DNA from 3 places in the Paracoccus aestuarii genome. Region 3 is predicted to be linked to each of the others. Evidence: riboswitches for the same ligand, from Rfam matches in the RefSeq annotation. Region 3 holds a riboswitch; each other region holds the start of a gene.
What was found. Region 3 has a riboswitch for cobalamin ahead of JHW48_RS01875 (DUF1636 family protein). Riboswitches for the same ligand answer to the same signal wherever they lie in the genome.
Positions count from the first base shown of each region.

Region 1 (8,002 bases), on a different replicon from region 3:
TGACTGGGGCTGGAGCTGGCTGCGCCCCCAAATGTGACCCCGGATGTGACCCCAGATGTGACTCGGGGAAATTCATGATCGGTTCATCTTCGGCTCAGGCCCCTGTCAGGCCCGGCGGCCATATCCCCTCTTGTCCCGCACCCGGATGCGGCATCACAGAGGAGAGAGAACGATGACCCTGAACCGTTTGGCCATGGCCGCAGCCTTCCTGACCCTGCCCGGCGCCGCCTTGGCCGTGGAGGCGACCAAGCTGGACACCACCCTGACCCAGGCCGAGGTCGAGGCCGCCCAGCAGGCCTGGGGCGAAGGCCTGGTCCGCATCGCCCATGATTACGACATCGGCGGCATCGACCGGGCGCGGGACAGCGCGGCCGCGGTGCTGGACGGCGCCTATGGCCATGACATGGGGCCGGTCCTCTTCAAGCCGACCTTGGCCGGGGGCGAACAGACCTTCCGCACCACGCCCGAGGGGGCGTTGGCCTATTTCATCGGCCATGACGATGATTTCCCACAGGATCAGGGCTTTGCGCTGAAAGGCTGGACCGGGGTCGAGGTCGAGAACGCCGCCATCTTCATCGCCGGCGACACGGCGCTGACCATGGGCCATGTCCATATCACCGGCCCCGACGGCGCGGTGACGACGGTGGACAAGACCTGGGGGTTCCAGCGCGACGCGGCGGGCGATCTGCGCATCGTGCTGCACCATTCCTCGCTGCCCTATGGCGTGAACTGATCCCCGTCGGGCGCGGTCAGGCGATAGCCCAGGCCGCGCACCGCCAGGATCCCCGCGCCCGGCTGCAGCGCGGCCAGCTTGCGCCGCAGCCGGCTGACATAGACATCGACGACATTGGTCAGCGGGTCGCGATCGGTCTGCCAGACACGGGCCAGGATGCGCTCGCGGCTGACGGTCGCCCCGCGCGCGGCGATCAGCAGCTCGATCAGGGCCAGCTCGCGCGCGGTCAGGGCCAGCTCGCGCTCGCCGCAGCGCAAAGCGGGCAGGCGGCGGTCCAGCGTGATGGCGCCGATGCGCGGCGGTGCGCGGTCGACGGGGCGCAGGGCGCGGCGCATCAACGCCTCGATCCGGGCCAGCAATTCGTCGAAATCGAAGGGCTTGGGCAGATAGTCATCCGCCCCCCGCCGCAGCCCGTCGGTGCGTTCCCGGCTTTCGCCGAGCGCGCTCAGCATCAGGATGGGCACGTCATGGCCGCGCTGGCGCAGCGCATGGCACAGCGTCAGCCCGTCCATCCCCGGCAGCAGCACATCCAGCACGATCACCCCCGCCGCGCCCCGCATCCGGCAGTCGCGCGAAAACGCCTCGGCCGCGGCCAGGCCGCTGCGCCCGCAGGCGCGGTGCTGGACGGCGTAGCCCTCGGCCTGCAGGCCGCGGGTCAGGAAATCCGCGACGCGCGGATCGTCCTCGATCAGCAGGATCTCCATCAGGCGGCCCCGGGATCGGAGGACACGGGATCGGGGGCCCCGGGATCAGGGGCCAAGGGCAGGGCCAGCACCGCCACCACGCCGCGCGGATCGTTCGGGCCCAGATCCAGCCCGCCGCCTTGTGCCCGTGCCAGGTCGCGCGCGATCGCCAGGCCCAGGCCCAGCCCGTCGGGCCGGTGACGCCGCGCCGCCCTGCCCCGCCAGCCGCGTGTGAAGACATGATCCATGTCGCGCGGCGTAATCCCGATGCCCTGATCGCGCAAGGCGATCCGCACCCGCCCGCCATCCGTCGCGACATCCACCGACACCGCGCCGCCGGGATGGGAATAGCGCAGCGCATTATCCAGCAGCGCCGCCAGGATCTGCTGCAGCCGGTCGGGATCGGCCATCACCCGGATGCCTGCGGGCACCGCGCCCATCGCCACCGTCACGCCCCGCGCCGCACCTTGGCTGCGCGCCCCGCCCAACGCGCGGTCCAAGGCATCCGCCAGACCCACCGGGCGCGGATCGACCCGCATCCCGTCATCGGGCCGGCGCACGAAGACCAGCAGATCCTCGATCAACCGGCCCATCTGGCGCGTCACGTCGACGATGCGCCCCAAGGCCGCCCGCGGCGCATCGGCATCCGCCGCCCGCAGCGCCACCTGCGCCTCGCCCCGGATCACCGTGACCGGGGTGCGCAGCTCATGCCCGATATCGGCGACCAGCTGCTGGCGCGCCCGTTCCGAGGCCGCCAGTTCCGCCAAGGCACGGCGCAGATCGGAGGTGCGCGCCTGGACGGCGCCCTCCAGCTGGCTGCGGAATTCATCGTCGCGCTGGCGGTTCTGGACGACCTCGGTCGCCATGGCGTTCAGCTGGCGGCCCAGCTGGACGAATTCGCGATCCCTGAACCCGCCGAAGCGATGCCCGAAATCCCCCGCCGCAAAGGCCGCCAGCCCCGTCTCCAGCCGCCGCAGCGGCTGGCGCAGGCGCAGGACCAGCAACAGCGCCAGCGCCAGGCTGCCCACCGCCCCCGTCCCCGCCGCGGCCAGAAACAGCTGGCGCGCATCGGCCAGCCCCTCGTCGGCGCGCAGACGCTCCAGATCCAGCGCGGCGCGCTCGGCCCGCAGCCCCTCGTCCAGCAGCGCGGGCAGGTCCGCCTCGGCCAGGCTGTCGAACTGGCGGTCGATGCGGCGGATGGCGACGCCCTCGGCCAAGGGCGATGCGGGCAGCAGCGCCCCGGTCTGCGCATCCAGCCGGTCGACCACCGCGGCCAGCACCGTCAGGATGCGGTCGCGGGCCTCGGCCTCGATCGCGGGCTTGTTGCGGCCCGCATCGCGCGCCCGCGCCAGATCGGCCAGTGCCGCGTAATCGCCCAGATGCCCCTGCAGCGCGTCGATCAGCGCGTCGCGCGCCTCCGCCGTCGCCGGCTGGTCCAGGACGCGCCGATAGGACCAGTTGCGCAGCTCGGCCTTGGCCTCGGCAAAGAGCAGCAGCGAGGTATAGACATCGCTGGCGATCCGCCCGCGCAGGACCCGATGCTCGGCCTCGCGCAGGATGTGCCAGCCCAGCACCGCCATCAGCAGCGCCAGGCCCGCCAAGGCCCCGAAGGCGAGCTGCAGCCGCCGGACATAGCTGCTGCGCCGGCGCCGTGACCGGGTCGGTGTCACCGGATCAGAAATCCCAGTCCTCGTCCTGGGTCGCGACGGTCTTGCCGATCACATAGGACGATCCCGACCCCGAGAAGAAATCATGGTTCTCGCTGTCGGGCGACAGGGCGGCCATGATCGCGGGGTTCACCTCGCAGGCGGCGGGCGGGAACAGCGCCTCATAGCCCAGGTTCTGCAGCGCCTTGTTGGCGTTGTAATGCAGGAAGGCCTTGACGTCCTCGGTCAGCCCGATCCCGTCATAGAGCTGCTCGGTATAGCGGCTCTCGACCTCGTAAAGGTCGAACATCAACGAAAAGGCGAAATCCTTCAGCGCGTCGCGCTCGGCCTCGCCGACCCGCTCCAGCCCGCGCTGGAACTTGTAGCCGACGTAATAGCCATGCACCGCCTCGTCGCGGATGATCAGGCGGATCAGGTCGGCGGTGTTGGTCAGCTTCGCGCGGCTGGACCAGTACATGGGCAGGTAGAAGCCCGAATAGAACATGAAGCTTTCCAGGAAAACGCTGGCGATCTTGCGCTTCAGCGGATCGGCGTCCGCCGCGTATTCCTGCAGGATCAGCCGCGCCTTCTGCTGCAGATGCGGGTTCTCCTCGGACCAGCGGAAGGCATCATCCACCTCCGGCGTCGAGCACAGCGTCGAGAAGATCGACGAATAGGACCGCGCATGCACCGCCTCCATGAAGGCGATGTTGGACAGCACAGCCTCCTCATGCGGCGTGATCGCATCGCCCATCAGCGCGGGCGCGCCCAGGCTCGACTGGATCGTGTCCAGCATCGTCAGCCCGGTAAAGACCCGGATGGTCAGCTCGCGCTCGGCCGGCCGCAGCGTCGCCCAGCTCTGCACGTCATTCGACAGCGGCACCTTCTCGGGCAGCCAGAAATTCACCGTCAGCCGGTTCCAGACCTCCAGGTCCTTCTCGTCCTCCAACCGGTTCCAATTGATCGCGCGCGCCGCGCCCGTCACCATGTCACGCATCGCCCAAAGCCTCTTCTTCGTTGTCCAAATACCCCGGGGGTCCGGGGGCAGGCCCCCGGTCCGACGCCGGTCACAGCGAGCAGCTGACGCAGCCCTGCACCTCGGTCCCCTCCAGCGCGGCCTGGCGCAGGCGGATGTAATAGATCGTCTTGATCCCCGATTTCCACGCCTTGATCTGCGCCCGGTTGATGTCCCGCGTCGTGGCCTCCGCCGGGAAGAACAGCGTCAGCGACAGACCCTGATCCACATGCTCGGTCGCCGCCGCATAGACGTCGATGATCGCATCCGGCCCGATCTCGTAGGCGTCGCGGTAGTAGTCGAGGTTCTCGTTCGACATGAAGGGCGCGGGGTAATAGACGCGGCCGATCTTGCCCTCCTTGCGGATCTCGATCTTGGACACGATCGGATGGATCGAGCTGGTCGAGTTGTTGATATAGCTGATCGACCCGGTCGGCGGCACCGCCTGAAGGTTGCGGTTGTAGAGCCCGTCCTTCATCACCGCCTCACGCAGCGCCGCCCAATCGGCGCGCTTCGGCAGGGTGATGCCCTCGAACAGCCGCGCGACGCCCTCCCGCTCGGGCAGCCAGTCGCGGGTGACGTATTTCTCGAAGAACGACCCGTCCGCATAGCGAGAATCCGCGAACCCCTTGAAGGTCTCACCCTTCTCGCGCGCCAGCGCGTTCGAGGCGCGGATCGCGTGATAGGCGACGGCCGCGAAATAGACGCTGGTGAACTCGACCGCTTCGGGGCTGTCGTAGTGGATCCGCTCGCGCGCCAGGAACCCGTGCAGGTTCATCTGGCCAAGGCCCACCGCATGCGCCTCGTCATTGCCGCGCCGGATCGAGGGCACGGCGTCGATCGCCGACATCTCGCTGACCGCGGTCAGCGCCCGGATCGCCGTCTCCACCGTCTCGCCGAAATCCGGGCCGTCCATGGTCTGCGCAATGTTCAGGCTGCCGAGGTTGCAGGAGATGTCCGTGCCCATCTTGGCATAGCCCAGATCCTCGTTGAACTCGGAGGCCTCGGCCACCTGCAGGATTTCGCTGCACAGGTTCGACATGGTGATCCGCCCCGCGATGGGGTTGGCGCGGTTCACCGTGTCCTCGAACATGATGTAGGGATAGCCCGATTCGAACTGGATCTCGGCCAGGGTCTGGAAGAAGGCCCGCGCGTTGATCTTGCGCTTCTTGATGCGCTTGTCCTCGACCATCTCGGCATATTTTTCGGAAACCGATATCTCCGAGAAGGGCACGCCGTACACCTTCTGCACGTCATGGGGCGAAAACAGGTACATATCCTCGTTCCGCTTCGCCAGCTCGAAGGTCACGTCGGGGATCACCACGCCAAGCGACAGGGTCTTGATGCGGATCTTCTCATCCGCATTCTCGCGCTTGGTGTCCAGAAAGCGCAGGATGTCCGGGTGATGCGCGTTCAGGTAAACCGCACCCGCCCCCTGCCGCGCGCCCAGCTGGTTGGCATAGCTGAAGCTGTCCTCCAGCAGCTTCATCACCGGGATGACGCCCGATGACTGGTTCTCGATTCCCTTGATCGGCGCGCCGGCCTCGCGGATGTTGGTCAGCATCAGCGCCACGCCCCCGCCGCGCTTGGACAATTGCAGCGACGAGTTGATGGCGCGGCCGATGGACTCCATGTTGTCCTCGATCCGCAGCAGGAAGCAGCTGATCAGCTCGCCGCGCGACTTTTTCCCGGCATTCAGGAAGGTCGGCGTCGCGGGCTGGAAACGGCCCGACAGCATCTCGCCCATGAAGCGCATCGCCAGCGCCTGATCACCACGCGCCAAGGTCAGCGCGACCATCACCACGCGATCCTCGTAGCGTTCCAGATAACGCTGCCCGTCGCGGGTCTTCAGCGTGTAGCTGGTGTAGTATTTGAACGCGCCCAGGAAGGTCGGAAAGCGGAACTTGGCGCGAAAGGCGGCGGCCCAGATCGCATGCAGGAACTCGCGCGGGTATTGCGCCAGGACCTCGGCCTCGTAATAGCCCTCGTCGACCAGGTAATCGAGCTTCTCGTCCAGCGAATGGAAGAAGACCGTGTTCTGGTTCACATGCTGCAGGAAATACTGCCGCGCGGCCATGCGGTCCGCGTCGAAGCGGATGCGACCGTCCCCGTCATAGAGGTTCAGCATCGCATTCAGCGCGTGGTAGTCGAGGTCGGGCTTCACGGCGTCAAGCATGGCTCTCTCCAGAACAGGGTCAGCCCGTCGCGGATGCGGGCGATATCGGTTTGGGTCCCGGCCAGCTCGAAGGTGGCCAGCAGCGGGACGCGGCATTTCTCGGCGATGATCCGGGCGGCCAGACCATAGGTCGCCCCGAAATTGCGGTTGCCCGCCCCGATGACGCCCCGGATCAGGGCGCGGCGGGCGGGGTCGTTCAGAAAGCGGATCACCTGTTTGGGAACCGCGCCCGCCCCGGTGCCGTCGGCATAGGTCGGGCAGATCAACACATAGGGCGCGCCGGGCGCGGGGACGGCCTCGTCCTGGCGGATCGGGATGCGCGCGGCGGGCAGGCCCAGAGCCTGGATGAACCGCGCCGTATTCCCCGAACCGGAGGAGAAATAGACCAGCCCCGCCACGGGATCAGGCCAGCTGGCCGATCATGTCGGGGCGAAAGCCCGCCCAGTGGCGGTCGCCCGCCATCACCACCGGCGCCTGGCGATAGCCCAGCTGGGTGACGCGGGCCATCGCCTCGTCATCCTGGGTCAGGTCGATCACGTGATAGTCCAGGCCCTTGGCGTCCAGCGCGCGGGTCGTGGCGGTGCATTGCACGCAGGCGGGTTTGGAATAGACGGTGATGGTCATGGGCCGTGCCTTTCGTGATGGGCCATACGGGCACGGAATGGCCGGGACCACGTCCCGCGCCACGCCGCCGGGCCCGCCGCCCGGAGTCGTTTCTGTCGCGTCATGGCAGGTCTCCTGGCTGGCGGCCTGATGGCGGGGCTGGCCTTCCCGGATCGCTCCAGTGGCGTGATCAGCCCTGCCGGCCGCTTACAGTTGCGGGGGCAGCACCGGCCTGACCCGCGACGGGGCGCACCGGTTTCCCTTTTCACCCCCGACGCGAGTCGGGGGCACCATGACCACCCGATATGGACATGATCGCCACGCGACTGTCAACATCTTGTGTTTTCGAAAGCGGCCCCCGCAGGCGGTCGAATCGCCTACCCTTACCAGCGGGCCTGCAATCCGGCATAGGCGGTGCGGCCCCGGCTGGCATAGCCGATCACCTCGGAATAGTCGCGATCGAACAGGTTGACCACCCGCGCCGTCGCCCGCACCCGGGGCGTCAGGTCATAGCCTGCCGCCACATTCGCCACCGTGAAGGACGGGACCGTCACCGTCCCGCCGTCCAGCCAGAATTCGGTGTCGCGCAGGCCCGAGACATGGCGCAGATCGCCCGACAGATCGGCCCGCCCCTCCAGCAGGGCCAAACTGGCCGAGACTGCGGCCTCGTGCCGCGGGCGGCGGATCTCGGTCGCGCCGCCGGGGTCGCGCGCGTCCAGATAGGTATAGCTGCCGCCCAAGGTCAGCGCGTCGGTCACCGCGATGCGGCCCGACAGCTCGACCCCCTCGCGCGGGCTGCGGCCGGTGCGGTTGCGATAGGAGAATGCGCCCGCATCGGTGACGAAGAACTCGATCTCGTGGTCCAGACGCTCGCGGAACCAGGTCAGGTCGATGATGCCGCCGGCCAGCTGGGTCTCGATTCCGATGTCGATGCTGCGGTTGATCTCGGGGCGCAGGTCGGGATTGCCGATCGTGCCGAAACCGCCGAAAAGCTCGATGAAGGACGGGCTGACCAGCCCCGTCCCCGCCGAGGCATGCAGTCGCAAGGGCCGGTCCGGCACCTGCCAGGACCCGGCGACGGTCCAGCTGGTGAAATCGGCGAATTCGCGGTTCCGGTCGCGGCGCAGCCCGGCCTGAAGGTCCAGC
Region 1 covers NZ_CP067171.1:118,889-126,890, forward strand. The annotation lists gene JHW48_RS17650 (phospholipase D-like domain-containing protein) at 1-37, shown strand, start outside; gene JHW48_RS17655 (phosphoribosyl-AMP cyclohydrolase) at 173-733, shown strand; gene JHW48_RS17660 (response regulator transcription factor) at 718-1,437, opposite strand; gene JHW48_RS17665 (sensor histidine kinase) at 1,437-3,086, opposite strand; gene nrdF (class 1b ribonucleoside-diphosphate reductase subunit beta) at 3,091-4,059, opposite strand; gene nrdE (class 1b ribonucleoside-diphosphate reductase subunit alpha) at 4,130-6,253, opposite strand; gene nrdI (class Ib ribonucleoside-diphosphate reductase assembly flavoprotein NrdI) at 6,238-6,651, opposite strand; gene nrdH (glutaredoxin-like protein NrdH) at 6,656-6,877, opposite strand; cobalamin riboswitch at 6,965-7,166, opposite strand; gene JHW48_RS17690 (TonB-dependent receptor plug domain-containing protein) at 7,240-8,002, opposite strand, start outside.
Region 1: linked by a shared signal. The riboswitch ahead of nrdH (glutaredoxin-like protein NrdH) and the one ahead of JHW48_RS01875 (DUF1636 family protein) in region 3 are both predicted to bind cobalamin.

Region 2 (8,002 bases), 140 kb from region 3:
CTGGCTGATGACCAGCAGTTCCTTGACGCCGGCCTGCACCAGGCGTTCCGCCTCGCGGATCACGGCATGGGCCGGTCGGCTGGCCAGGCGGCCGCGCATGTCGGGGATGATGCAGAACCTGCACTTGTGATTGCAGCCCTCCGAGATCTTCAGATAGCTGTAATGCCGCGGCGTCAGGCTGACGCCCGATGCCGGCAGCAGGTCAATGAAGGGGTCGGGGCGCGGCGGCACCGCGGCATGGACCGCGTCCAGAACCTGTTCGTATTGATGCGGACCGGTGACGGCCAGAACCTTGGGATGTGCGCCGGTAATGTAGTCTGGCTCGGCCCCCAGGCAGCCGGTGACGATGACGCGTCCGTTCTCGCGCAGCGCCTCGCCAATGGCGTCCAGGCTTTCGGCCTTGGCGCTGTCCAGGAAGCCGCAGGTATTGACCACCACGGCATCGGCGCCGTGGTAATCCGCGCTGATCGCATAGCCCTCGGCCCGCAGGCGGGTCAGGATGCGTTCGCTGTCCACCAGCGCCTTTGGACAGCCGAGCGAGACCATGCCGATGGTCGGCTGGCCGTCGCGGCGGTCGTCGGGCACGCGCGCACGGGCGAGGTCGGGGCGAAGATCGGGCGGGTTCTGCTGCATCCGCCGCACATAAGCGATTCGCCCCGTCGGGAAAAGAGGCGCTTACCGGTGGCGGCGCGACCGGCGGAACAGCTTGAACAGGGCGAACAGCTTCAGCAGACGGAACATGGGTCTTCCTTTCGTTGCGTGGTCGTCACGTGGATCACCGGGGGAACGCGCCCGGGCCCTCCGGGGGTCCATCACGTCGTCGCCGGAACGTGATTTCACTTGGCCCCGCCGCGGCGGCACTCTGGCGGGGAAGAAAGCCCTGATCGCCCTTGCCCTGACCCTCTCCGCCGCGCTGGCCGCCCCCGCCGCCGCGCAGCAGTCCAGCATCCAGCGCAACGGCCCCTATATCGAGGTCTGGGACAATCGCGGCGGCAACGTGCTGGAGATGGTGCGCACCCGCGAACAGCTGGCCGCATCGGGGCGCGAGGTGCGCATCCGCGGCTATTGCCGGTCGGCCTGCACGATCCTGACGACCATGCCCAATGCCTGCCTGGGGCCGAACGCGCGCATCGGGTTCCACGCGCCGCGCATCCAGGGCACGCAGATCATCCCGCCCTATGTCGATCAGATCATGGGGAATTTCTATCGCAACGGTATCCGCGACCGCTGGTTCGGCGGCTGGAACCGCCGGATGGAGATGCAGGTCATCAGCGCGCAGGACTATGTCCGCCTGGACCCGGAAACGCGCATCTGCGACAGCCTGCGCACCCACGAACAGCGCACCCGCCGCTACTGACGCGCGGTGATGCAGACGCGCCACAGCGGCGCGGGGCTGCGACATGGCGGCGGGTTGCATCGCGCCGCCATGCTGGCACAGTCGGGTCATGGGCGCGCCCGCGCCGCATCTGAACCGGCCACGCCCAAGGCGCGTGCCCCCGCCGTGAAAGGCACCCGATGTTCGAGACTGCCGATGCCGTGCTGCTGGCGCGAATCCAGTTCGCCTTTACCGTCAGCTTTCATTTCCTGTTCCCCGCCTTCACCATCGGCCTGGCCAGCTTTCTGGCGGTGCTGAACGGGCTGTGGCTGTGGACCAAGGACACGAAATACCTGGATCTGTTCCGGTACTGGGTCAAGATCTTCGCCCTGGCCTTTGCGATGGGCGTCGTGTCGGGCATCGTCATGTCCTATCAGTTCGGCACCAACTGGTCGGTCTTTTCCGACAAGGCGGGGCCGACCATCGGCGCGCCCATGGCCTATGAGGTCCTGTCGGCCTTCTTCCTGGAGGCCGGGTTCCTGGGGATCATGCTCTTCGGCCGCGACCGGGTGGGGCCCACGCTGCACATGATCGCCTGCCTGGCGGTGGCGGTGGGCACGGCGATATCCGCCTTCTGGATCCTGTCGGTGAACAGCTGGATGCACACACCCGCGGGCTTCATGATCGACCCCGATACGGGCCAGTTCCTGCCCACGGATTTCTGGCAGGTGATCTTCAACCCCTCCTTCCCCTATCGTCTGGCGCATACGGTGACGGCGGCCTATCTGACCACGGCCTTCATCGTGGGCGGCGTGGCGGCGCTGCACCTGCTGCGCCACCGCCACCGCCGCGACCGGGTCAGCCCGGCCACGAGGACAATGTTTTCGATGGCGATGTGGATGGCCACGATCTTTGCGCCGGTGCAGATCTTTCTGGGCGACATCCACGGGCTGAACACGCTGGAACATCAGCCCGCCAAGGTCATGGCGATGGAGGGTCATTTCGAAAGCCATCCCGAAGGCGCGCCGCTCTATCTGTTCGGCCTGCCCAATCAGGCCGAACAGCGGCTGGATTACGCCATCGGCATCCCCAAGCTGTCCTCGCTGATCCTGAAGCATGACCTGAACGCGCCGCTGGCGGGGCTCGACACCATCCCGATCGAGGATCAGCCCCCCGTCGCCATCGTCTTCTGGTCCTTCCGGGTGATGGTGATGCTGGGCTTCGCGATGCTGGGGATCGGGCTGTGGTCAGCCTGGTCGCGCTGGCGCGGCACGCTGTTCGACAGCCCGATGCTGCACCGCGCGGCGCTGATCATGGCGCCATCGGGGCTGGTCGCGGTGCTGGCGGGCTGGATCACGACCGAGGTCGGCCGCCAGCCCTACACGATCTATGGCTATCTGCGCACCGCGGATAGCGCGGCGCCCTTGGACGCGGCGGCGGTGGGGTCCTCGCTGATCGCCTTCGTCATCGTCTATTTCGCGGTGTTCGGGGCCGGGACATACTATATCATGCGGCTGATGAACCGCGCCCCGGTGGTGGCCGAACCGCGGATGAAGGACCATGCCGACGGTCCCATCCGCACCGCCGGCACCACCCCCGCCCAGCAGCACAAGACCCGCAGCATCCAGCCCGGAGAATGACCATGCCCATCGCAGACGGAGTATCCTTCGACCTGACCGTCATCTGGGCCTTCATCATCGCCTTCGCGGTGCTGGTCTATGTGGTGCTGGACGGGTTCGACCTGGGCCTTGGCATGCTGTTCGCGGTCGAGCCCGAGGGCCATGACCGTGACGTGATGATGAATTCCGTGGCCCCGGTCTGGGACGGCAACGAGACCTGGCTGGTCCTGGGGGGCGGCGGCCTCTTCGCGGCCTTTCCGCTGGCCTATGCGCTGATCCTGCCCGCGCTTTACGTCCCGATCATCGTGATGCTGCTGGCGCTGATCTTTCGCGGCGTCGCCTTCGAGTTCCGATGGAAGACCAAGCGCTGGCGCCCGGTCTGGGATCTGGCCTTCATCGGCGGATCGACCATGGCGGCCGTCGCGCAGGGCGTGGCCTTGGGCGGGCTGCTGCAGGGGATCGACATCGACAAGGCCGCGCGCAGCTATTCCGGCGGCTGGTGGGACTGGCTGACGCCCTTCACGCTGATGGTCGGGCTGGCGGTCGCGGTGGGCTACATGCTGCTGGGCGCGACTTGGCTGGTCATGAAGACCGAAGGCCGCCTGCAGGAACGCATGCGCGGCCGGGCCTGGCTGCTGGGCCTGGCGACGGTGGCCTTCATGGGCGTGGTCAGCCTGTGGACGCCGTTCCTGCAGGACGGCTATTACAGCCGCTGGTTCGGGGGCTGGAACATCGTGCTGGCAGCAGGCGTCGCCGCGATGGTGGGCCTGCTGGCCTTGGGGATGTTCCGCACGCTGATGGTGCGCCATCACGACTACTGGCCGTTCCTCTGCGCCTTGGGGATGTTCGTCCTGGGCTTCGCGGGGCTGGGCTATTCCATGTATCCCTATATCGTCCCGGTCGAGGTCACCATCTGGGAGGCCGCCGCCCCCGAGAACAGCCAGATCTTCATGCTGGTCGGCGCGGCGGTGCTGATCCCGATCATCCTGTCCTATACCGCCTATTCCTATTGGGTGTTCCGCGGCAAGATCGACCCGAACGAGGGGTATCACTGATGCCCCGCGGCCTGTCGCGGATCGCGTGGTTCGTGGCCCTGTGGGTGGCCAGCGTGGCGGCCCTGGGGGCCGTCGCCTGGCTGATCCGGCTGTGGATCCTGTGATGCGCGCTTGACGCCCGGGCGCGCGCGGGCCATGCAGGCGCCGATGGTTCCCGTGCGCCACAGGCTGCGCGCGGGTGAAAAGGGAACGCGGTGAGGTGTAGCCATCAGGCGCCGAACCCGCGACTGCCCCCGCAACTGTAAGCGGCCAGGCCCCCCGACGATGCCACTGTCCCCCTGCGGGATGGGAAGGCCGGGGACGCCGTATCCGCCAGTCAGGAGACCTGCCATCGCTTGACACTTGAACCGGGCGGGGTGCGCGGGCGGGTCCGGCATGGCGCGTCCCGTCTGGCATCGCGTGCGGTCCGTCGCGGCCCTTCCCCCTGTTTTCGGGAAGGAAGACAGATGACGCGTATCCTGCCGCTGGCCCTGCTGGCGCTGTTCCCCGCGGCGGCCTTGGCCGACCACCCCCTGACCATCGAGAATTGCGGCCGCACCGTGACGCTGGCCGAACCGCCCGCCAATGTCGTCTCGATCGGCCAGTCCACGACCGAGATCCTCTATGCCTTGGGCGCCGAGGACCGCATGGCGGGCACCGCGCTGTGGTTCAACGCGGTGCTGCCCCGGCATGCCGATGCCGATGCGGGCGTGCCGCGCATCGCCGACAACATGCCCAGCTTCGAATCCGTGGTGAACCGCCGGCCCGGCCTGGTGGTGACCATGTTCGAATGGATGATCGGCGCGCAGGGCGTGGTCGGTCGGCCCGAACAGTTCGCCGATCTGGGCATCCCCGTCTATGTCATGCCGACCGATTGCGCGGCCAAGGACAATACCGTGGGCGCCGACGGCACGCGCGAGGCGGATTTCGACATCGAGACGCTCTATGCCTCGGTCGACCAGATGGCGCGGATGATGGGCCTGGGCGATCGCGGGCGGGCGCTGCAGGCCGATCTGCGCGCCCGGCAGGCGGCGGCGGTGGACCGGGCTCGGGGGCTGGACCTGCCCGACGCCTCGGCGGTGGTCTGGTTTTCTTCCGCGCATCTGGAGGTCGATCCCTATGTCGCGGGGGCGCGCGGCATCCCGGCCTGGATGCTGGACCAGCTGGGCCTGCGCAACGTCGTGCAGTCGGACGAGGAATGGCCGACCGTGGGCTGGGAAAGCATCGCCCGCGCCGATCCTTCGGTCATCGTGATCGCGCGGATGGACCGCCGCCGCTTTCCCGCCGACGATCACGAGGCCAAGCTGGACTTCCTGCGGTCCGACCCGGTGACCAGCCGCATGACCGCCGTGCGCGAGGATCGCATCGTCATCCTGGATGCCGAGGCGATGCATGCGGGCCTGCGCATGTTCGACGGGCTGGAGGCCCTGACCGAGGCCATGGCCGGGCTGGCCCCGTGACGGACGGATCCCTGGCCGCCCCCGGGGCGCTTGCGCGCGGGGCGGGGCGGTGCCGCGCTGCGGGTGGGGGCGGTGCTGGCGGTCACGCTGCTGGCCGGCATCTGCATCGGCGAGACGCCCGCCCATCCCCCCGGCACCGTCCTGCGGGCGCTGGCGGGGCCGGTCTTGGGCCTGCCCGCGCCCGATGCGATCGAGGCGGGGATCGTGCGCGCCTATCGCCTGCCGCGCACGCTGGTGGCGGGGCCTGCGGGGCGGGGCTGGCGATCTGCGGGCTGGTCCTGCAATCGCTGCTGCGCAATGCGCTGGCCGATCCGTGGCTGCTGGGCATATCGGCGGGGGCCTCGACCGGGGCCGTGCTGGTCACGGTGGCGGGCCTCGGCGCGGGCATGGTGCCGATGGGGGCGGGGGCGCTGGCGGGCGGTAGGGGCGTTCCTGCTGGTCGCGGGGCTGGCGCGGCTGGCCGGCGCGGGCGCGCAGGCGACGAGCCAGATCGTGCTGGCCGGCATCGCGGGGTCGCAGCTGTTCAACGCGCTGACGGCCTTCATCATCGCGCGATCGGCCAATGCGGAACAGGCGCGCGGGCTGATGTTCTGGCTGTTGGGGAACCTGTCGGGGGTGCGCTGGCCCGATGTGCATCTGGCCCTGCCCGCGGCGCTTGTCGCGCTGGTCGTGGTGACGGCCCATGCGCGCAGCCTGGACGCCTTCGCCTTCGGCCCCGAGGCCGCCGCCGCCTTGGGCGTCCGGGTGGGCCCGGTGCGCGTGGTGCTGATCGGCGTCACGGCCATGGCCGCGGCGGTGATGGTGTCCATCGCGGGGGCCATCGGCTTTGTCGGGCTGGTCGTGCCGCATGCGGCGCGGATGCTGGTCGGCACCGGGCATGGGCGGCTGATCCCGGCATCGGCGCTGATCGGGGCGGTCTTTCTGGTGGGGGCCGACATCCTGTCGCGCATCGTCATCCCGGGCCAGGTCCTGCCCATCGGCGTGGTGACCGCGCTGATCGGCGCGCCGATCTTCGCCGTCATCCTGATCCGCCACGGAGGCCCCCGATGACCGTGCTGGAGGCGCGCGCCCTGCATCTGCGCCGCGGCCGGGCCCGGGTGCTGGACGATGTCTCGCTGCGGGTCGGGCGGGCCGAGGTTCTGGGCCTGGTCGGTCCCAACGGGTCGGGCAAGTCGACCCTGCTGCGGGCCTTGGCGGGGCTGGCGCGGGCGGATACGGGCCGGGTCCTGCTGGACGGGCGGGACATCGCCCGGATGCCCCGCCGCGCGGTCGCCCGCCGGCTGGCCTTCGTCGCGCAATTCGCCGACACGGCCGACCGGCTGACCGTGGCGGGGGCCGCAGGTCTGGGCCGCATCCCCTGGCTGGACCGCGACAATCCCTGGGGCCCGGCGGACGACGCGCGCGTTGCGGACGGCCTGGCCCGCGTCGGGCTGGCGGGGATGGAGGACCGGGACTGGGCCTCGCTTTCGGGGGGCGAACGCCAGCGGGTCCATATCGCCCGCGCCCTGGTCCAGGCGCCGCAAATCCTGCTGCTGGACGAGCCGACGAACCATCTGGACATCCGCCACCAGCTGCAGCTGCTGGACCTGGTGACGGGGCTGGGCATCGCGGTGGTCATCGCGCTGCATGACCTGAACCACGCGCTGCGCTGCGACCGGGTGGCGGTGATGCAGGCGGGTCGGCTGGTCCGGGCGGGGCCGCCCGACCGGGTGCTGGAGCCCGCGCTGCTGGGCCGGGTCTTCGGCATCCGCGCCCATCGGCTGACCGATCCGGCGGATGGGCAGGCGGTCTGGCGGTTTCAGCCCTGATCGCAATCGGCCGCCTGCCACAGGCGGATCGGGCCGCGGTCCTCGGGCAGGGCGTGGCATTCGCCCCGGGCGCAGATCCGCCAAGCCCCGCCCGTGGCCCCGGATGCGGCCAGCGTGACCTCGGGGCGGGGCGGCAGATGGGGCGTGAAATGCCACACGCCGTCGCGCAGAACGGCATCGGGGGGCAGGTCGATCCCCGCGCCGGGCCCGGCGATGCGCGCCTCGACCGGGGCCAGCCCCGCGGCATCGGCGCGCCAGCGTTCCCACCAGCGGTCGCGGGTCACGGAATGGGACCAGTCCAGCGTGAAATCCGGCCCGCTCAGCGCCAGGATCACCGCCGCCCCGGCACCCAGACAGATCATGCCCGCCGCAGCCGCAGCCCATGCGCAGCCAGAAAGGCCAGCGCCAGGCCAAAGCCGATCGCATCGCTGTTGGGCAGGGCCAGGATCATCGACACCCCCGCCGCCATGGCCAGCAGCCGTTCGCCCAAGGTCGTGCGGCCAAAGAGGTATCCGACCACCGCCACCCCCCAGAGGCCCACGCCGACCACCGTCTTGACCAGAACGAAGGCCACCTCGACCGGATAGCCCCAGGCCTCGGCGATGGCGCCCCCGTCCTGCAGCATCAGCGACGGCGTATAGACCGCCATGAAGGGGATGATGAACCCCGCCGCCGCCAGCCGGATCGCCTGCATCGAGATCTTCAGCCCCGTCGATTTCGCGATGGGGGCGGCGGCAAAGCAGGCCAGCGCGACCGGCGGCGTCAG
Region 2 covers NZ_CP067169.1:230,830-238,831, forward strand. The annotation lists gene rimO (30S ribosomal protein S12 methylthiotransferase RimO) at 1-633, opposite strand, end outside; gene JHW48_RS01165 (hypothetical protein) at 740-1,357, shown strand; gene JHW48_RS01170 (cytochrome ubiquinol oxidase subunit I) at 1,516-2,955, shown strand; gene cydB (cytochrome d ubiquinol oxidase subunit II) at 2,958-3,989, shown strand; gene JHW48_RS01180 (DUF2474 family protein) at 3,989-4,093, shown strand; cobalamin riboswitch at 4,122-4,336, shown strand; gene JHW48_RS01185 (ABC transporter substrate-binding protein) at 4,436-5,428, shown strand; partial or broken gene JHW48_RS01190 (FecCD family ABC transporter permease) at 5,459-6,478, shown strand; gene JHW48_RS01195 (ABC transporter ATP-binding protein) at 6,475-7,236, shown strand; gene JHW48_RS01200 (DUF1850 domain-containing protein) at 7,227-7,598, opposite strand; gene JHW48_RS01205 (TRAP transporter permease) at 7,595-8,002, opposite strand, start outside.
Region 2: linked by a shared signal. The riboswitch ahead of JHW48_RS01185 (ABC transporter substrate-binding protein) and the one ahead of JHW48_RS01875 (DUF1636 family protein) in region 3 are both predicted to bind cobalamin.

Region 3 (8,002 bases):
GGCCGCAGGGCCTCGATCAGCGGCGCATGGCTGGCGGGCGTCACGCCGCGCAGCTGCAGGTTGGCCCGCCCGGTCAGTTCGATCACGCCGTTGCCATGCGCCTCGGCCGCATCCGCGATGGCCTGGGCCTGGGCGCTGTCCAGCCGCCCGCCAGGGGGGCGGATGCGCACCACCCAGCCATCGCCCGAATCCATCGGACGCAGCGCGCCGGGGCACCAGCCGCGGATCACGACAGCCCCGCCGAGATCGAATTGCGCCGCGTCACCCACAGCCCCGCCTCATGCAGCCGCCGGAACAGATCGCGCAGGGCGGCCAGCGCCTCCGGGTTCGCGCCCTCCATGAAATCCACGATCTCGGGGCGCCCCAAGGTCGCGTCGTGATAGAGGTCGAACAGATGCGCCGGCACCGCCCCCGCCAGATGCGCGAAGGCCGCCATATGGTCCAGCGTGGCCGCGATCTCGGCCGCGCCGCGATAGCCATGGGCGGTCATCGCATCGGCCCAGGCCGGATCGGCGGCGCGGGCGCGGATGGTGCGGGCGATCTCCTCGGTCAGGGTGCGGGCGCGGGGGCGGCCCGGCTGCGTGGCATCCAGGTGATAAAGCGCGGCGCGCCCGCCGATCCGCGCCATGGCGGCGGCAAATCCCCCCTCATGCGCGGCATAATCGGCGGCCAGCAGCAGGTCCGTCTCGGGCAGGTCCTGGGCATGGACGAAGCTGTCGCTGCGGGCCAGCCGCGCCTCCAGCGCGGTGCGGTCCGGACGGCTGGTCCCGTCCGTGCCGATCGCCCAGCTTGACGCGGCGATCCAGGCCTCGCCCGCCGCCGCCCGCGCGGCATCGGTGAATTCCGTGGCCGCCGTGCCCATGCCCAGCCCGTATCGCCCGGGCTGCGGGCCAAACACGCGCGCCCCGCCGCGATAGGGGTTCTGGCAGGCCTCCTCGTCCCGCGCGGCCAAGGCCTCGGCCCCGGTCTGGAACAGCTGGGCCAGCACCGGGAACAGGTCGCGAAACAGCCCCGAGACGCGCAGCGTCACATCGATGCGCGGCCGCCCCAGCAGGGCCAGAGGCAGCACCTCGACCCCCGTCACCCGCCCCGATCCCGCATCCCGGATCGGCCGCAGCCCGGCCAGATGCAGGGCCATGGCGAAATCCTCGCCCGCCGTGCGCATCGTGGCGCTGCCCCACAGATCGACGACCAGCCCGCGCGGCCAGTCGCCGTGATCCTGCAGGTGACGGCGCAGCAGCTCCTCGGCCAGCCTGACGCCCTGGGCATGGGCCGATGGCGTGGGCAGGGCACGCGGATCAACGCTGAAGAGGTTGCGCCCCGTGGGCATCACATCCGTCCGTCCCCGGTTGGGCGAACCCGACGGCCCCGGCGGCACGAACCGCCCCGCCAAAGCCGCCGCCAGCCCCGCGCGTTCCGCATCCCCGCAGGGGCCGGTCCCCCAGACATGCAGCCCCGCGCCATACTGGCTTTCCTTGATGTCGCAGACGAAGCGGTCGATGCGGGTGATCGCCTCGGCCGCGCTGGCGTCGGGGGGGATGCCCAGATCCGCTTCGACGCCCAAGGCGCGGGCCTCGTCCCGGATGGCCGCGATCAGGCGGTCGCGGCGCGCGGGATCCAGCCCGTCGGCGGTGGAATATTCGTCCAAGCTGCGCTCCAGCCCCGCCATGCCGGGGGGCAGGGCGGCGGCGCGCATCGGGGGCGGCATATGGCCCAAGGTCACCGCACCCAAGCGGCGCTTGGCCTGCGCGGCCTCGCCCGGATCGTTGACGATGAAGGGATAGACGACCCGCATCCCTCCGGCCAGCGCCTGCGGCCAGCATTCCCCCGACAGCGCCACCGCCTTGCCCGGCAGCCATTCCAGCGTGCCATGCGCCCCCATATGGATCATCGCGCCAAGACCCTGCTCGGCCAGCCACAGATAAAAGGCGACATAGCCATGGCGCGGCACGCGGGTCAGGTCGTGATAGCTGTCCTCGCGCCCGATGCGGTGGCTGCGTTCGGGCTGCAGCGCCAGGATCACCGGCCCGTGGCGGCTGGCGCGCAGGGCAAAGGCGCCTTCCACGCAATCGGGGTCCTCCTCAGGCGCACCCCAGGCCGCAGACAGATCGTCGCGCAACCCCTGCGGCAGGCGGGCCAGCGCGCGGCGGTAATCGGCCAGCGGCCAGCGGATGACGCCCTGCGGCAGACCGGGCAGCGCGACCCCCAACGCCCGCCCCACCGCCTGCGCGGATGCGGGCGCGTCCAGCCCGACCGCATGGGCCTGCTGCCAGTCGCGGCCGGGATAGGTCGACAGCACCACCGCCACATCCCGCGCCGCCCCGCGCCAGGCGACGATCCGGTCCACCGCCTGCCCCAGCAGCCCCATATCCGGCCGATGGACGAAACGCGCATATTCCAGATCCGGATCGCGCGGCGCGACGCCCTTGAAGCTGACGACCCCCGCCAGGATCCGGCCATCCACCTCGGGCAGCACGACGGTCATGGCCAGATCGGACGGCGACAACCCCCGCTCCGCCGCCAGCCAGTCGCGGCGCCGGTTCGTCGACAACACCACCTGAAACACCGGGCAGGACCATCCGCCGAAGGGCGCGACCCCCGCCGTTTCTCCGTTGCCCAAATACCCATCGACCGCGCCACCCGAAAACCCGGTCGCATTGACGACCATCCCCGGCCCGCCCGGCAGCGCCCCCGCCAGCCATTCCGCCAGCCCCTCGGCCTTCAGGGACGGCGCGAATGCCCCCATCGCCGCGATGCCGCGATCGCGCAGCGCATGGATCAGCGCGTCGATCGGCGCCACATCCGCCGCCGCCAGCCAGCTGCGATAGAAGGTGACCAGCGCCCCCACCGGGCCGGGATCGGGGATGACCCCGCGCCCCGGGTCATAGAACCCCATCCGCGGCAGGGCGGGGCGGCCCAGGACCGGCGCGGCCTGCAGCCCCGCCGCGATGGCCAGCTGCGCCAGCGCCGCCTGCGCGGCCACCGCCCCGCCCTCGTCGCAATGACGCCGCAGCACGCGCAGGACCGATGCGGGCACCGTCGAGGCCCGGTCCAGCCGCGGATCGTCGCGCCCATCCGCCGGCAGGACCGCCAGCGCGATCCCCCGCCTGCGCGCCAGATCCTGGACCGAGGCCAGCCCATAGGGCCACCAGTCCTCGCCGCCGATCAGGCGGATCAGGATGCCGCGCGCCCCCGACAGGGTCCGCTCGACATAGGTATCGACCGAGACCGGATGGCGCAGCGCCACAAGGTTGCACAGGCGCGTCGAGGGCAGGCCCCCCGCCGCGCGGCGCCAGCCCTCCGCAAAGGCCCCCAGGTCGCTGTCCGAAAAGGACAGCACGACCAGATCGCCGGGCGTCTGCCCGGGATCGAAGGGGGCGTCGGTCCGGTCCAGACCGACCTCTTCGCGAAAGACCACATGCATCAGGCGGGCACGCCCGTCAGCACCGCGCGGATCGCCTCCGCGTCGACATGGTCATGTTCCGCGATCACCACCAGCCGCGAGGCGCGCGGGGTCGTGCCCCAAGGCCGGTCGTATTGATGGCGCACCCGCGCGCCCACCGCCTGGACCAGCAGGCGCATCGGCTTGCCCGCCACCGCGACATGGCCCTTCACCCGCAGGATCCGCTGTTCGGTGGCCAGCCGCCCGATGCGCGCGGCCAGATCGGCGGGGTCGGTGATCTCGGGCAGGTCGATGACGACCGTGTCGAAATCCTCGTGCTCGTGATCGTCGGCGCCGTCATGATGGCTGGGGCGGGCGTCCAGGTCATCCTCGGCGGCGCGGCCCAGGCCCAGGATCAGGCGCGGATCCACCACGCCCTCGGTCACGGTCAGGATGGGCAGGGGGCGGGGCGCCTCGGCGGCGATGGCGTCCCGCGCGGCGGCGACCCCCGCATCGCCCGCCAGATCCGCCTTGGTCAGCAGCACTACATCGGCGCAGGCGATCTGGTCGCCGAAGACCTCGGATAGGGGGGTCTCGTGGTCCAGGCCCTCATCGGCGGCGCGCTGCGCGTCCACCGCCGCCACGTCGGGGGCGAACCGGCCCGCGGCCACCGCCTCGGCATCGGCCAGGGCGATGACGCCATCGACCGTGATCCGCAGCCGGATCGCGGGCCAGTCGAAGGCCTTGAGCAGCGGCTTGGGCAGCGCCAGACCCGAGGTCTCGATCAGGATGTGGTCGGGCCGCCGCGGCAGAGCCATCAGCGATTCCAGCGTGGGGATGAAATCATCGGCCACGGTGCAGCAGATGCAGCCGTTCGACAGCTCCAGGATGTTCTCGGCCGGGCAGGCCTCGTCGGCGCAGCCGCGCAGGATGTCGCCATCCACGCCCATCGTGCCGAATTCGTTGACGATCACCGCCAGACGCAGCCCGCCGGGATTGCGCAGCAGGTGGCGGATCAGGGTCGTCTTGCCCGATCCCAGAAATCCGGTGATCACGGTGACGGGGGTCTTGGTCAGGTCGGTCATGGTCACTCCTGCGGGGGGATGCGGGCAAGGCTCTGCTTGCGGAAGATGGCGGGGCGTTCGCGCCACGGCACGACCCCGTCGGCCGCGGCGGCATAGGCGGCGGCGCCCGACAGGATCTGGGCCGCGTCGTCAGGCGTCAGGCGGCCATAGACATAGGACCACTTGGCCCGCCCCGACAGCGCGACGGCACAGCCCTGCGAACAGGCGGACAGGCATTCGACGGGGCGGATCCGGACCCCCGGCGGGGCATCGCCCGACAGCGCGGCCAACAGGCGCGCGCCCGCGCGGGGCGCGCAGGGATCGGGATCGTCATCGGGCAGGGTGCCGCGACAGGTGGTGCAGACATGCAGAACGGCGCGCATCGCGGCCCCTTTCTCCTTGCGGCAAAGGGGCGTCCGGAAGGTGCAGGCACGGGGCATCCGGCCATCACCTGCCGGTTGCGAAACACCCCGTTCGCCCGTCATCATCCGGTGCTGGCAGGTCTCCCGGCTTGCGGATCCGGGGTTTCCCCCACGATCGCCCCCCTTCCCGGCCCTTGGGGGCCAGTGGATCGGGCGACCTCTCCGGTCACGGTCGCGGGGGCGGCTGCGCTTGGGGCCCTTTGGGGGGCCTTGTCGCATTCCCTCTTCGCCTGTCATAGACAGGAACCAACACGCCCGCGACCAAACCCCCGTCCCCGCCCATTGTCAACCGCAAGGAGCGACCGCATGACGCAGACCGACCCCATTCCCGAAGACGACCTGGCCCGCCACAGCCGCAAGATGGCCAAGAAGAAGGCCGCCCGCGACCGCATGATGGAAAGCCGCACCGGCGAGAAGGGGCTGGTGATCGTCCATACCGGGCCGGGCAAGGGCAAATCCTCCAGCGGCTTCGGGATGATCATGCGCTGCATCGCGCATCAGATGCCCTGCGCGGTGGTCCAGTTCATCAAGGGCGCGTGGGATACCGGCGAACGGCGCCTGCTGACCACGCATTTCGCGGGCCTTTGTCAGTTCCACGCGATGGGCGAGGGCTTCACCTGGGAAACCCAGGACAAGTCGCGCGACATCGCCGCCGCCGCCGCGGGCTGGGACCGCGCCAAGGATCTGATCCGCGACCCCGCCATCCGCATGGTCCTGCTGGACGAGATCAACATCGCCTTCCGCTACGGCTATCTGGATGTGGCCGAGGTGCTGGCCTTTCTGGAGGCCGAGAAGCCGCCGATGACCCATGTCGTGCTGACCGGCCGCGGCGCGCCCGAGGCGCTGGTCGCCGCCGCCGATCTGGTGACCGAGATGACCCAGATCCGCCATCCCTTCCGTGCCGGGATCAAGGCGCAGCCGGGGGTGGAATACTGATCCGTCGCGCCGCGGGGCAGAAAAACCTCACATCCCGGTGAACCGGGGCGGGGGCGGGCGGGTTCCCTTTGCGTCATCCACGACCCGAAGGCCCGCCCATGACCCTGCCCCCGCTGTCGCCCGATGCCGCGCTGTTCCTGGATTTCGACGGCTGCCTGGTGGATATCGCCCCGCGCCCCGATGCGGTCCGGGTGACGGGTGCGCTGCGCGACCGGTTGGCGCGGCTGCATGACCGTCAGGGGGGCGCAGTGGCGCTGATCTCGGGGCGCGACGTGGCCGATCTGCGCGGGCATCTGCCGGATTTCCCGGGCGTGGTCGCGGGCAGCCACGGGTCGGAGCTGTCCCTGCGCGCGGGCCATGTCCAAACCCTGCATCACGCCGAATTCGACGCGGCCGCGCTGCATGCCGACCTGCGCGCCCTGGCCGCCCCCCATCCCGCCCTGCTGGTCGAGGAGAAACCCCATGGCGGCGCCCTGCACTACCGCGCCGCCCCGGAACTGGAACCCGAGGTGCGGCGCATCATGCAGGATCTGGCCGCCCGGAACCCGCATCTGATGCTGCAGCCCGCCAAGATGGCGCTGGAGCTGCGCCCCGCCGGTGTCGGCAAGGACAGCGCCCTGGCCCATCTGATGACGCTGGAGCCGTTCCACGGCCGCCTGCCGGTCTTTGCAGGCGACGACACCACTGACGAACCCGCCATGGCCGAGGCGCAGTCGCGCGGCGGCATGGCCATCAAGATCGGCGAGGGCGCCACCGCGGCCGCCCATCGCCTGCCCGATCCCGCGGCCCTGGCCCTCTGGCTGGACCGCAGCCTGACCTGAGGAGCCTGCCGATGTCCCGCCTGATCGTCGTGTCGAACCGCCTTCCCTTGGGGGATGCGCCATCCGGCGGGCTGGTCGTCGCCCTGCAGGACGCGCTGAAATCATCGGGCGGGGTCTGGGTGGGGTTTTCCGGCGAGGTGACGCCGGATGCGGAACCCGCGCTGCGCAGCCATCCGGGCGCGGCCTTCCAGCGCCTGTCCTTCGACCTGACGCCGGATGAACACGAGACCTATTACCTGGGCTATTCCAACTCGATCCTCTGGCCGGTCTGTCATGGGCGGCCCAGCCTGACGCGGATCCTGCCGGAATATCTGGACGGCTATGACCGGGTGAATGCCCGCATCGCGCGGATGCTGGCGCGGGAGCTGCGCCCCGACGACCGCATCTGGGTGCAGGATTACCACCTGTTCCCGCTGGCCGCGCATCTGCGCGCCCTGGGCGTCACGGCGCGGATCGGGCATTTCCTGCACATCTCCTTTCCGGGACCGGGCGATTGCGCGGCCCTGCCCAATCCGGGCCAGCTGTTCGACTGGCTGTCCCATTACGACCTGATCGGGTTCCAGGCGGAACGCGACCTGGGGGCGTTCGCCGAAAGCGCGCGCCAGCTGGCCGGGGCCGATCCCGCCGATCCGCGGCATTTCGATCTGTGCGGCCGCCGCGTCCGGGCGGGGGTGTTTCCCATCGGCATCGACGCCGACAGTTTCATGGCCGAGGCCGCCTGCGCCCCTGACAGCGACCGCATGCGCAGCCTGACCGGCGCCAAGATGATGATCGGCGTGGACCGGCTGGATTACTCCAAGGGCATCCCGCAGCGGTTCCGCGCCTATCAGCTGTTGCTGGACAAGATCCCTGACCTGCATGAAAAGATCAGCTTTCTGCAGATCGCGCCGCCCACCCGGGGCGAGGTCGAGGCCTATCAGACCATCCGCGAGGAGACCGAGCATCTGGCCGGGCGCATCAACGGCCAGTTCGCGACGCTGAACTGGACGCCGATCCGCTTCATCCACCGGCCCTTTCCGCGCCCGGTCCTGGCGGGCCTTTATCGTCAGGCGCGCATCGGGCTGGTCACGCCCCTGGCCGACGGGATGAACCTGGTGGCCAAGGAATATGTCGCGGCCCAGGACCCGCAGGATCCCGGCGTGCTGATCCTGTCGCGCTTTGCCGGCGCGGCCGAGACGATGCAGCAGGCGCTGGTCATCAACCCCCATGACCCGACCGAGATGGCCGCCGCCATGGCCGAGGCGATGCGCATGTCTAAATCCGAACGCCGCGACCAGCACGCGGCCCTGCTGCGCGATGTGGTCGATCATGACGTGGCATGGTGGTCGGACAGCTATCTGAAGACGCTCGGCTGAGCGCGGACTGCCCGTTTCGCGG
Region 3 covers NZ_CP067169.1:368,316-376,317, forward strand. The annotation lists gene cobG (precorrin-3B synthase) at 1-269, opposite strand, end outside; gene cobN (cobaltochelatase subunit CobN) at 227-3,424, opposite strand; gene cobW (cobalamin biosynthesis protein CobW) at 3,424-4,467, opposite strand; gene JHW48_RS01875 (DUF1636 family protein) at 4,470-4,829, opposite strand; cobalamin riboswitch at 4,926-5,134, opposite strand; gene cobO (cob(I)yrinic acid a,c-diamide adenosyltransferase) at 5,175-5,804, shown strand; gene otsB (trehalose-phosphatase) at 5,903-6,625, shown strand; gene JHW48_RS01890 (alpha,alpha-trehalose-phosphate synthase (UDP-forming)) at 6,637-7,980, shown strand.